One region of the Bradyrhizobium sp. USDA 4532 genome, then DNA from elsewhere that is predicted to be linked to it. Evidence: predicted binding sites of a transcription regulator. Region 1 holds the regulator's gene; each other region holds the start of a gene.
The links. The regulator PhoB, encoded in region 1, activates phosphate uptake and scavenging genes when phosphate is short. The targets are predictions, from matches to a motif close to TGTCATNNANCTGTCAT.
Positions count from the first base shown of each region.

Region 2: J2R76_RS28625 (alkaline phosphatase) is a predicted target of PhoB. The motif match lies at 1,761-1,777, and genes of this name have one in related genera.
Region 3: J2R76_RS10615 (acetoacetate decarboxylase) is a predicted target of PhoB. The motif match lies at 1,970-1,986, and genes of this name have one in related genera.
Region 4: J2R76_RS02970 (Orn/Lys/Arg decarboxylase N-terminal domain-containing protein) is a predicted target of PhoB. The motif match lies at 1,289-1,305, and genes of this name have one in related genera.

Region 1 is NZ_JALJZN010000001.1:6,822,279-6,825,476, forward strand. It holds gene pstB (phosphate ABC transporter ATP-binding protein PstB) at 1-48, shown strand, start outside; gene phoU (phosphate signaling complex protein PhoU) at 155-871, shown strand; gene phoB (phosphate regulon transcriptional regulator PhoB) at 1,017-1,727, shown strand; gene J2R76_RS31360 (GcrA family cell cycle regulator) at 1,968-2,480, opposite strand; gene J2R76_RS31365 (aspartate aminotransferase family protein) at 2,968-3,198, shown strand, end outside.
Region 2 is NZ_JALJZN010000001.1:6,206,801-6,209,998, reverse strand. It holds gene J2R76_RS28635 (4a-hydroxytetrahydrobiopterin dehydratase) at 1-43, opposite strand, end outside; gene J2R76_RS28630 (TAXI family TRAP transporter solute-binding subunit) at 256-1,659, shown strand; gene J2R76_RS28625 (alkaline phosphatase) at 1,841-3,198, shown strand, end outside.
Region 3 is NZ_JALJZN010000001.1:2,183,893-2,187,090, forward strand. It holds gene J2R76_RS10610 (transporter) at 1-860, opposite strand, end outside; gene J2R76_RS10615 (acetoacetate decarboxylase) at 1,003-1,788, opposite strand; gene J2R76_RS10620 (patatin-like phospholipase family protein) at 2,029-3,192, shown strand.
Region 4 is NZ_JALJZN010000001.1:631,044-634,241, reverse strand. It holds gene J2R76_RS02975 (DJ-1/PfpI family protein) at 92-1,243, shown strand; gene J2R76_RS02970 (Orn/Lys/Arg decarboxylase N-terminal domain-containing protein) at 1,350-3,198, shown strand, end outside.

The DNA.
Region 1 (3,198 bases):
CCGAGCGATCGGCGCACCCAGGACTACATCACCGGCCGGTTCGGTTGACCGGCGCATGATCCGGAAAAGTGGAAACCGGTTTTCCGATCAGGTCATGCTAAAATTCAGGACACGAAACCATGATCCCCGGGATCATGGTTGAGGGAGACAAGCGATGGCTTCTGAACATACCGCCAAGGCATTCGACAGCGACCTGCAGGAGTTGACTCGCCTGGTCGCCGAGATGGGCGGCCTGGTCGAACGGATGATTACCGAGTCGGTCGACGCGCTGATCCGTCGCGACGTCGCGCTCGGCAAGCGCGTGGTCGCCGCCGACATCGAGATCGACAATCTGCAGCGCAACATCGAAGAGCGGGCGGTGCTGACGATCGCCCGCCGCCAGCCGATGGCGATCGATCTGCGTGAGATCGTCAGCGCGATGCGCGTCGCCACCGACCTCGAGCGGATCGGCGACCTCGCCAAGAACATGGGCAAGCGCGTCGCGGCGCTGGAGAGCGATTTCCAGCCGCTGAAGCTGATCCGCGGCCTCGAGCACATGACCGACCTCGTGCTGTCGCAGGTCAAGTCGGTGCTCGACGCCTATGCCGCGCACGACCTGCCGGCGGCGATGAACGTCTGGAAGGGCGACGAGGAGGTCGATGCGATCTGCACCTCGCTGTTCCGCGAACTGCTCACCTACATGATGGAAGATCCGCGCAACATCTCGTTCTGCATCCATCTGATGTTCTGCGCCAAGAACATCGAGCGGATCGGCGATCACGCCACCAATATCGCCGAGACCGTGTTCTACATGATCGAGGGCCAGCAGATCACCGACAAGCGCCCGAAGGGCGACATGACCACTTTTGCCACCACGGTGCCGGGCAACTGAGGCATGATCGGCAAGCACGGAACCGGCAAGAGCGAAACTGGATGATCCTCGCGACAAATCGTTTCCGCGGGGACTATGCTCAAGGAAGTAAGCGTTTCGGTTTGCGTCTGGGCAACGGATCACCACAGAGAAAGAACTTAAACCGATGAGCGCACGCATTCTGGTAGTCGAAGACGAGGAAGCGCTGACGACGCTGTTGCGCTACAATCTCGATGCGGAAGGCTACGATGTCGAGACGGTGGGGCGCGGCGACGATGCGGATACAAGGCTGAAGGAGCGCGTTCCCGACCTCGTGGTGCTGGACTGGATGCTGCCGGGCCTGTCCGGCATCGAACTGTGCCGCCGCCTGCGGGCGCGGCCCGAGACCAAGCAGCTTCCGATCATCATGCTGACCGCGCGCGGCGAGGAAAGCGAGCGCGTGCGCGGGCTTGCCACCGGCGCGGACGATTACATCGTCAAGCCGTTCTCGGTGCCGGAGCTGCTGGCGCGGGTGAAGGGCCTGTTGCGCCGCGCCAGCCCGGAGCGGCTTGCGACCGTGCTGACCTACGGCGACATCGAGCTCGACCGCGAGAAGCGCCGCGTGGCGCGCTCGGGCCGTCCGATCGATCTCGGGCCGACCGAGTATCGCCTGCTCGAATTCTTCCTTGAGCATCCCGGCCGCGTGTTCAGCCGCGAGCAATTGCTCGACAGCGTCTGGGGCCGCGACATCTACATCGATGAGCGCACCGTCGACGTGCATATCGGCCGCCTGCGCAAGCTGCTCAATCCGGGCCGCGAGCAGGATCCGATCCGCACTGTGCGCGGCGCCGGCTACGCGCTCGACGACCGCTTTGCCAAGGCCGAGCCGCAGCCGTAACGGCCATGCGGCATTCATAAACCGCAACACGGCGTCGTCCCGGCGAAACCCGGGACCCATACGCTGCGGCCAGCGCAATCGGCACGCGGCCAGACGGCTTTCTAACAACACCCATTCGTGGTTATGGGTCCCGGCCTGCGCCGGGACGACGCTGGTGATATAGCCGGGCTGGGTCACACAAAAAAATCCCCGCTTTCGCGGGGATTTGTCTTTGAGGTCTTCCGTCGTTTTCCCGAGTGCTCACTTGATCTGCGGTTTCGCCGACGGCCGGCGGCGATCGGCGGCGGGCTGGTAGGCGACGCGCGAGTGATGCGCGCAATAGGGCAGGCCGCCGAGCGCTTTGCCGCCGCAGAAGAAGAATTCCGGGCTCGAGGGATCGCCGACCGGCCAGTGACAGGTGGCCTCGTTGAGCTCGAGCAGCGACAGCCGCTGGCTCATCGGCACCACATTGTCGTAGGAGATCGGATCGGGCTCCATCTCGGCCTCGAAGGCGTGCGCCAGCGCGGTGTTGCCGCGCGAGACCGGGCGCGCCACCCGCATCATGTGCTGGGCGGGGCGGGCCTTGCGCTGCCGCGGCGCGGCCGTGGAGGGTGCCTTGGCGCGGCCGGAGAGGCCGAGCCGATGCACTTTGCCGATCACGGCGTTTCGCGTCACATTGCCAAGTTCCGCCGCGATCTGGCTGGCCGACAGGCCGGACTCCCAGAGCTTCTTCAGCTGCTCGACGCGATCGTCGGACCAGGTCAATACAGTCATCGCATTCTTCCCTTCGCGTAGCGCCGGCCAATCATTGGAGCGGCGCTGCGAGCCAATCTGGACAAATATCCCTGCGGCCAGAATCCCTTAGCCCTCGCCGGGCACGGTGTTGCGCCCGAACGTTTACGCGAGACACAAAGGCTACTTAGAGGGTCCAGTACCGCCGCACGAGATGTCGTACCCGACAGGCCAAACGCTACAATATGGCGTGACTCTGGCGCAAGAGTCCGCGGTCGTGCGTCCACATGTTCCCACACAGTTAAGCATCGCGATGAGGCTTTTCCACCGCACCGGAATGCTCCGGATTGCGCTCGTTTCGCATTGCAGGAAGGCCACTTCGTGGCGATTGACACTTACCGACCGCAGCATAGAATGCCCGCCACGTGCCGCCCGCAAAGGCGGCCGTTTTGTTTTCCGAAGCTGGCCGTTGCTGCGCTGGCGTCAAGGCGCGCGGCAATTGTCGGCTTAAAAACCGTCAGTGATCGTCATGACCAACGCTGCCACGTCGCATCTGCTCCCCGTCTTCGCCAGGGTCGATCTCGGTTTCGAGCGCGGTGAGGGCGCCTGGCTGATCGCAACCAACGGCGACCGCTATCTCGATTTCACCTCGGGCGTCGCGGTCAACGCGCTCGGGCACGCGCATCCGCATCTCGTCAAGGCGCTGCAGGAACAGGCGACCAAGCTCTGGCACATGTCGAACCTGTTCAAGAGCCCGGAC
Region 2 (3,198 bases), 620 kb from region 1:
AAAGGGCGGCCTTCTTTGCTTCCGCTGACAGCCGTTCGACCATGGTAACCCTCCCGTTTGACGCCGACTTTAGCCTAACAACCGGCCTCCGGGATGGGATCCACGCCCAAATTAAGGCCGAAATCGCGTCCTATCGCCGCTGGTAACCATGACGGAGTTGTAACATCTGTCCGTTCAGTAATTTGCTACACATAGAGGATGTATGCGCGTTGGTAGTTTTGCGAGATTGAGCCCCGACGATTGTTTGCGAGATCGATGACAGACGGCTCCGCCAGCATGTCGCCCAAGCCGCTGCGTTCGGCAAAGCGGCGGCTGATGTTCGTTTTGATCGCGGGCGCGCTGGCCATCATCGGCACGTTGCTGGCCGGCTATTATTTCGCCGTGCGTCCGGTGACGCTGCGGATCGCGGTCGGTCCTGCCAACAGCGATGACGTCAAGGTCGTGCAGGCGCTGGCGCAGGCCTTCAACAACCAGCAGAACACCCAGGTCAAGCTGAGGCCGGTGCAGACCGAGGGCGCCACTGCCAGCGCCCAGACGCTGGCCGACGGCAAGGCCGATCTCGCCATCATCCGCGGCGATCTCGAGGTGCCGAAGAATGCCCAGGCGGTCGCGACCCTGCGCAAGAATGTCGTGGTGATGTGGGTTCCGCCCGCCAAGGGCAAGGTTCGGAAATCCGCGCGGATCACCAAGATCGCGCAGCTTGCCGGCCGCAAGATCGGCGTCGTCGGCCGCACCCCGGCCAATGTCAATCTGCTGAAGCTGATCCTGACGCAATACGGCGTCGACCCGATGAAGGTCGAGATCGTTCAATTCCCGGCCAATGAGGCGGCGGAAGCGATCAAGAACCTCAAGGCCGACGCCTATCTCGCCGTCGGCCCGGCCAACAGCAAGATCACGATCGATGCGATCACGGCGTCGGTCCGCGACGGCGGCGAGCCCAGCTTCCTTGCGATCGACGCCTCCGAGGCGATCGCGCAGAACCATCCGGCCTATGAGGCCGCGGAAATCCCCGCCGGCTCGCTCGGCTCCGCTGACCGGCCCGATGATGAGGTGAAGACGATCAGCTTCTCGCACCACATCGTTGCGCGGAAGGGCCTGTCGGACTCGACGGTCGCGGCATTCACGCGGCAATTGTTCGCGATCCGGCAGTCGCTCAAGACCGATTTCCCGCTCGCCGCCAAGATCGAGACGCCGGACACCGACAAGGATGCCACCATTCCGGTGCATCCGGGCGCCGCCGCGTTTGTCGACGGCGAGGAAAAAACCTTCCTCGACCGCTACAGCGACTACATCTGGTGGAGTCTGATGGCGTTCTCGGCGATGGGCTCGGCCGGTGCGTGGTTCGCCGGCTATCTCAAGCAGGACGAGCGCAACACCAACACCTCGCAGCGCGAACGCCTGCTGGAGATGCTGAAAGCCGCGCGGCACAGCGATTCGATCGAGGAACTCGACCAGATGCAGGCGGAGGCCGACGACATCCTGCGCCACACGCTGGACTGCTTCGAGCACGGCGCGATCGAGGAAGGCACGCTGACCGCGTTCAACATCGCGCTCGAGCAGCTTCATAACGCCGTCGCCGACCGCAAGGCGCTGTTGTTCAGCATGCCGCAGAATTTGCAACGGGCTGCGACGCAGTTCAGGGCGGCGGGCACGGCGTAGGGGCGCCGCCAATCTTTATCCGCAAATCCCCCTTGCCTCCCCCGCACTCGGGAGAGGGAGCCTGACAGATGCGCTTCCCTTACGTCCCGCACTCCCGCCGCTGTAATCTCTCCGTCATGGAATTTTTCTAGGTCTTGGCGCGCCTGCGGCGCATTGTCGCTGTGACCTGAGGAGGCTCCCTATGACGATCCGGTTCTCGCGAAATCTCACCCGCCGACGCTTTCTCTCCACGGCGGCTGCGGCCGGCGCCGGCGTGATTGCGATGCCCTATCTGTCGCGCGCCGCCGACCGTCCCGTGATCACCCATGGCGTGCAGTCCGGCGATGTCGGCGTCGACGGCGGCGTGGTGTGGGCGCGTGCGGACCGGCCGGCGCAGATGATGGTCGAGGTCGCGACCACTGAATCGTTCAAGGACGCCCATACACTGCCGCCGATCACGGCGCTGCCCGAGAGCGACTTCACCGCCAAGATGCTGCTGGAGAACCTGCCCTCCGGCCAGGACATCTTCTACCGCGTCCGCTTCCGCGACCTCGCCCATATCGACATCGTCGGCGAGCCGGTGGTCGGACGCTTCCGCACCGCGCCGAGCGACCGCCGCGACGTCTCCTTCGTGTGGGGCGGCGATGTCGCCGGCCAGGGCTGGGGCATCAATCCCGACGACGGCGGCATGATCACCTTCGCCGCGATGAAGAAGCACGCTCCGGATTTCCTTCTGCACTCCGGCGACACGATCTACGCCGACGGCGTGATCCCGTCCGAGGTGAAGCTTCCCGACGGCAAGATCTGGAAGAACGTCACTATACCCGAGAAGGCGAAGGTGGCCGAGACGCTCGACGAATACCGGGCCGCCCACAAGTATAACTTCCTCGACAACAACGTCCGCGCCTTCAATGCCGAGGTGCCGATCTTCGTGCAGTGGGACGATCACGAGGTGACCAACAATTGGTCGCTGTCGAAACAGCTGCCGGCGGCCTACAAGGAGCGCGACATCACCGTGCTCGCGGCGCGCGCGGCAAAGGCCTTCCACGAGATGTATCCGATGCGCGAGAGCATCGTCGAGCCGGGCCGCGTCTATCGCACGCTGAGCTACGGTCCGCATCTCGACGTCTTCATGCTCGATGAGCGCAGCTATCGCGGCCCCAACGGCCCGAACCTGCAGGAGCAGTACGGCCCCGACGCCTATTTCATCGGCCCGGATCAGATGGCCTGGCTGAAGCGCGCGCTGCTCAACTCGCGCGCCACCTGGAAGGTGATCGCCTCCGACATGCCGCTCTCGCTGATCGTCTATGACGATGCCGCCAACAAGAAGGGCTCGGAAGCCTTTGCGCAGGGCGATGGCCCGGCGCGCGGCCGCGAGCTCGAAATCGCCGACATCCTGCGTTTCATCAAGACCGCGGGAATCGTCAACACGGTGTGGCTGACCGCCGACGTGCATTACGCCGCCGCGCACTACTACAACCCGAACAAGGCCCAGTTCCAGGAGTTCGATCCGTTCTGGGAATTCGTCTCCGGCCCGCTGCATGCCGGCACGTTCGGTCC
Region 3 (3,198 bases), 4.6 Mb from region 1:
ATCATGGTGACGACGGACAAGGCGTGGAGGTGCTTGTTGCTCTCCTCCTCGAGCTTGAAGCGCAGCTCTTCCTCGAGCAGGCGGCTGCGCTCGTGCAGTTCGACGATGTCGTGGTCGAGGCCGTCGAGCCGCTGCGCGAGCTTGCCGGCCTGCAGCCGCAGCGCCGGGCTGAGATTGTCGGTGTTCTTCTGCTCGAGCCGGTGAAACAGCACGCGCAGGCCGGCGAGCTGGCGATGCAGTCGCACACAGGTGCGGCGCATCCGGCTCAGATTCTTGCGCAGCTCCGATCCGGTATCCTCGGCGAGCACCCGCTCCTCGATCGCATCGATATCGGTGCCGATCTTGTCCGCCATGCGGTCCATGGTATCGGCGATCTCGTCGACGATCTTCTCCAGCAGCGCCGCGACGCTGCCGACGCGATGGCCACCTTCGAGCACGCGGCGCGTCGCATCAGCGGAGCACAGCGCCTGATGGCGGCCGCTGACCAGGAGGCGTTCGGTCATCGCAAAGCGGAGAAAGCCGGTCTCCCGGGTCGCGGCGTCGATATCCCGCACCAGATCGGAAAACACGCCGTAGACGCAATTGTCGACGACGTGGATCTGCTGGAAATTGTCATTCGACAGCAAGAGGTCCCGCGCGAGCTGCGGGATGTGCATGTTGGCGAGCCATGCCCGGGTGCGGACGTCGGTCAGGTTGAAGTGCAGCCACAGCCTTCCGTCATGGCTCGGCTCGATCGGCGCATCGATCGGAAGCGCCTCGGCACGGCCGTCGTGATGCAGGCGGAACGCCCAGACCAGACCGGGGACCGCCTCACGGGTCAGCAGCGACCCGACCGGAGCGGGAGGTGGATCAGCCAGCATGGCCGCCCTCCAAGGCAATCGACAACGCAACCGCGCGAAATGACATGTTCAAAGCCTCGCCCACGCGCAACGCTGAGCAAGCGCGTCCCTTCGACGGAACATAGGAGGACGCGCCTGTTACAGTGTTATGTCAGCGACCGCCCTACTCCGCCGCAAGACCGGTCGGCGCCGCCGCCTCCGCGGCCTCCTTGTTGTAGTCATGCACGACGCGGCCGAACGGCAGCGTCAGATCGGCGAGGAAGTGGTGCGCGCCGACGACACGCTTGACCGGGAAATCGGCGACCGGTGCATTGACATGCGGCACCAAATGCAGCCGGCCCGGTCCGATCCAGGAGCCCTTGACGACGATGTCGGTCAGGTTGATCGCGACCAGCTGGCAGACCTCGAGATGCCCGTCGACGCCGGGGATCATCTTCAGATTAACTTGCGTCTTCGACAGCGTGGCGCGGGTGACGTCGCCATTGCCCGCCATGCTCTCGTGCTTGTAGCCCATCGTGCCCATCGCAACGAGCTGGCCGGCATATTCCAGCGTGCCGGTCAGCGTGTCCTTGACGATCTCGAGCTTGGGATGAGCGTACTTCTTCGGAAAGCCCCAGATCTCACGGCCGGCCGCGATCGGCGGATCATCGTCGAGATACATCTGGCAGACGAAGTTGACCTCTTCGCCATGCAGGCGCGCGGGGATCACGAGGCCGGACTCGGTGTAGCTGCCGAAGCCGGAGCTGTCGGGCATCTTGATCCATTCGTAATGCACGAACGCCTGCTCGATCGGCTCCAGCGGCTCGGGCAGGCCGGCGCGGATCAACTCCGGATCGGTCTCATAGGTGATGACGAGGAATTCGCGATCGATGAAGCGATACGGACCGGCGGGATAGCTCGGGCCGGCGGCCGGCATCGACGGACGCTTGAGCAGATCTTCCCTGCGCATCGCAATAACCCCCTGTTTGAAAAATTTTCCCGGAAGCTAACGGCCGAGATTGACAGCGATGTGAGGAATTTCCGTCAGGCGCATGACCGCGGTTGCGCGTCGCGACCCGCGTCGCGTTGCCGAGGCCAATGCTAACCATGCAGGCAGGCATGCCGGATGCGCCGAGTGTGGGCGCCGCAATTGTCATCACGGCGTCATCGGCGCGCTGAATTCTCGCCGCGAATTTCTGGAGTGTCTGATATGGACGCGCGAACCCCGCATTTCGACGACATCGATCACGCGACGCCGGGCTGGCGTCCGGAAGGCTGCGATCGCGTGGCCCTGGTCCTGCAGGGCGGCGGCGCACTCGGCGCCTATCAGGCTGGCGTCTATCAGGCGCTGCATGAATCCAACATCGAGCCCGACTGGGTGTGCGGCGTCTCGATCGGCGCGATCAACTCGGCGATCATCGCCGGCAATCCGCCCGAAAAGCGGCTGGAGCGGCTGCACACATTCTGGGATCGCATCACCAGCCGCAAGATCTGGCACTACACTCCGGACGGCGACGTCTTCCGCAAGGCGCGCAATTTCACCAGCTCATGGCTGACGACCACGCTCGGACAACCCGGCTTCTTCACCCCGCACCAGGCCAATCCGTGGTTCAGCGCGGCCGGCGCGCGCACCGCCACCAGCTACTACGACACCACGCCGCTGCGCGAGTCCTTGCTCGAGCTGGTTGATTTCGACCGCATCAATTCCAAGAAGATACGCTTCGCGGTCGGCGCAGTGAACGTGCTGTCCGGCAACTTCATCTATTTCGACAATGCCCATGACGAGATCATTCCCGAGCACATCATGGCGAGCGGCGCGCTGCCGCCGGCGCTGCCGATGGTGAAGGTCGGCACCGACCATTTCTGGGACGGCGGCATCGTGTCCAACACGCCGCTGCAGCATCTGCTCGACCAGGAAGACAACATGAACTCGCTGGTGTTCCAGGTCGACCTGTTCTCGGCGCGCGGCGCGCTGCCGCGCGACATCCAGGACGTGATGGCCCGGCACAAGGACATCATGTATTCGTCGCGTACCCGCTACAACACCGACGTCTATCGCAAGACCTACAATCTGCGCACCGCCCTGCACAATGCGCTGGGGAAGATCCCCGACGATCAGCTGTCGGACGAGGAGCGCCAGCTCAAGAAGGCAAACGCCCGGCTGCCGGGCATCACGCTGTTGCAGCTGATCTATCAGCAAAAGGCCTATGAGGGCGACGCCAAGGACCACGAATTCTCCGGCACCTCTATGCGCGAGCACTGGGTGAGCGGGCACGAGGACACCAAGCGCTCGCTGAAGCGGCGCGAATGGATCAAGATGCCCGAGAACGGCATGGGCATCGTGATCCACGACGTGCATCGGGAGGCGGAGTAAATAAGG
Region 4 (3,198 bases), 6.2 Mb from region 1:
TTTTTGCGGGAATTTCGCCGTTTTGGTCGACGTGACCAGCGAGTAGCTTGCGTGCCGGGCGACGCACGCGGATATTCTGAGATCGATCATCATGACCTGGCGGCTTCTCGCGTGGAGCGGCATCGCCGTTGCCGCGCTGGTTCCAATCATCGGCGGCATCTGGCTCTTCACCCTGCCCGCCGCATCGGCGTTCCGCGTTCCGCCGCCGATCGCGACGCAAGAGCACGACGCGATGCTCGCGGCGCTGAAGCCGCCGAAGCGGTCGCGCCCGCTGATCGCGATACCCGGCATCAACGACATGACCGAGACCACCGACTATCTGATGCCCTACGGCATCCTCAAGCGCGCCGATGTTGCCGATGTCGTCACGCTGGCGACGGGACCCGGTCCAGTCGCGCTGTTCCCGGTGCTGAAGGTCGAGCCTGATGCGACCATCGCCGCATTCGATGCCGCACATGGCGACGGCGCCGACTACGTTATCGTGCCGGCGATGAGCCGCGACGACGATCCGGCGGTCATGCAATGGGTCCGGCAGCAGGCGGAGAAAGGCGCCGTGATCGTCGCCGTCTGCGCCGGCGCCAAGGTGCTCGCCTCGACCGGCCTGCTCGACGGCAGGCGCGCCACCACGCACTGGTTTTACCTGAAGAACTGGCGCAGCAAACATCCTGAGATCCGCTATGTCGCCGACCGCCGCATCGTGGTCGACCACGGCGTCGCGACGACGACCGGGATTTCGGCCTCGATGCCGATGTCGCTGACCCTGATCGAGGCGATCGCCGGCCGTACCAGGGCTGAGGCCGTCGCGCGCGAGATCGGCCTGCCCGGCTGGGACGCGCGGCATGACAGCAACGCCTTCAAGTTCACGCGTCCCTTCGCGCTGACCGCCATCCGGAACACGCTGGCGTTCTGGAACCGGGAACAGCTCGGCCTCGCGCTTGCCCCCGGCGTCGACGAGGTCTCGCTGGCGCTGGTCGCCGACAGCTGGTCGCGCACCTACCGCTCGCATGCCGTGACCTTCGCCGCGACCGACGACGTCGTCACGACCCGCAACGGCCTGCGCGTCTATCCGCAAGTCGTGGCGCCGGATTGGTCCGCAGATCGTCTGCTGCCCGCGGTCGGCACCGCGCCGCCCGCGCAGGCGCTCGACCGGGCGCTTGCCGGGATCGAGACACGCTATGGCCGTGATACGGCCGATTTCGTCGCCGCGCAGCTCGAATATCCACGGGCTGACGCCGTGCAGTGAGGGATTGCGTCCCCAACAACGTATTCGATCCCCCATCCGCCCCATTGTCATCTGCCTGTCATGAATTGTGCCGACACGTCAGCGCCGGACCAGTTCGGGGACACGCATGGACTATTTCAAACGCTTCAACTTCCTGTTCGCTGCGCCGGTGTTCGAGGCCGACGACCTCGAGGGCATCCGCTTCAACCAGATCATCGCCGAGATCGAGCGCTCCGGCTTCGAGGTGGTTCGCGCCCGCAAGCTGGAGGATGCCGAGATCGCGGTGCAGACCGACGCCGCGATCGGCTGCATGGTGGTCGATTGGGGCAAGAAGGGACTTGAGGGCAAGACCGCGGCGCTGATCAACCTGATGCGCCGGCGCGGCCTCGACTTCCCGATCATCCTGTTGATCCGGCGCAAGCGGTTCGAGGACCTGCCGGTCGAGGTGCTCGATTTCATCGACGGCTACGTGTTCCTGTCCGAGGAAACCCCGCCCTTCATCGCCAAGAACCTGATCTCCAGGCTGAAGCAATATGCCGAGAATTTGAAGACGCCGTTCTTCGGCGCCCTGGTCGACTATGCCGAGGAAGGCAACCAGCTCTGGACCTGCCCGGGCCACAATGGCGGCGTGTTCTACAGCCGCAGCCCAATCGGACGGGTGTTCGTCGAACACCTTGGCGAAGCGGTGTTCCGCGACGACCTCGACAATTCCGTGCTCGACCTCGGCGACCTCCTCACCCACGAAGGGCCGGCGCTGCGGGCGCAGAAGGAGGCGGCCCGGATCTTCGGCGCTGAAAAGACGTATTTCGTGCTCAACGGCACCTCGACCTCCAACAAGGTCGCGCTCGGCTCGCTGGTCACCGACGGCGACCTCGTGCTGTTCGACCGCAACAACCACAAGGCCGCGCATCACGGCGCGCTTTTGATCGGCGGCGGCATCCCGGTCTACGTGCCGACGGTGCGCAACGCCTGGGGCCTGATCGGGCCGATGCGCTGGGACCTGCTCGACGAGGGCACGCTGCGCGACCACATCCGCAAGCACCCGCTGGTCAAGGACGAGAACGCCTGGAAGAAGGAGCGTCCGTTCCGGGTCGCCGTGGTCGAGCAGTGTACCTATGACGGCACCATCCACTCGGCCGAGATGATCCTCAAGCGGATCGGCCATCTCTGCGACTACATCCTGTTCGACGAGGCCTGGGCCGGCTTCATGAAATTCCACCCGATCTATGCCGGCCGCTTCGCCATGGGACTGTCCGATCTCGGCCCCGAGGCGCCCGGCATCATTGCGACCCAATCGACCCACAAGCAGCTCGCGAGCTTCTCGCAGGCCTCGCAGATCCACATCCGCGACCGCCACATCAAGGGCCAGAAGCGCCGGGTCGAGCATCGCCGCTTCAACGAAAGCTTCATGCAGCACGCCTCGACGTCGCCGTTCTACCCGCTGTTCGCCTCGCTCGATGTCGGCGCGCAGATGATGAAGGGCCGCTCCGGCGAAGTCTTGTGGGACGACACGATCCGGCTCGGCATCGAGCTGCGCAAGAAGATCCGCGCCGTGAAGCGCGAGTTCGAGGAGAAGGAGACGCGCCCCGAGCGGCGCTGGTTCTTCGAGCCGTTCGTGCCGGATCGCGTGAAGATCCCCGACGTCGCGCGCGAGAACGGCGTGCACAATGTCGCCTGGGAGACGATCTCGACCGATCAGCTCGCGACCAATCCGTCCTACTGGCAGCTCAGTCCCGGCGAGACCTGGCACGGCTTTCCCGAGCTGACCGCGGGCTTCGCGATGACCGACCCGAACAAGCTCACATTGCTGACGCCGGGCTTCGATCACGCCACCGGCGCCTATGCCGATCACGGCATCCCCGCGCCGGTGGTGGCGCAATATCTGCGCGAGAACCAGATCGTCGCCGAGAAGAACGACCTCAACTCGCTGCTGTTCCTGCTGACGCCCGGCGTCGAGGCCAGCAAGGCCGGCACAC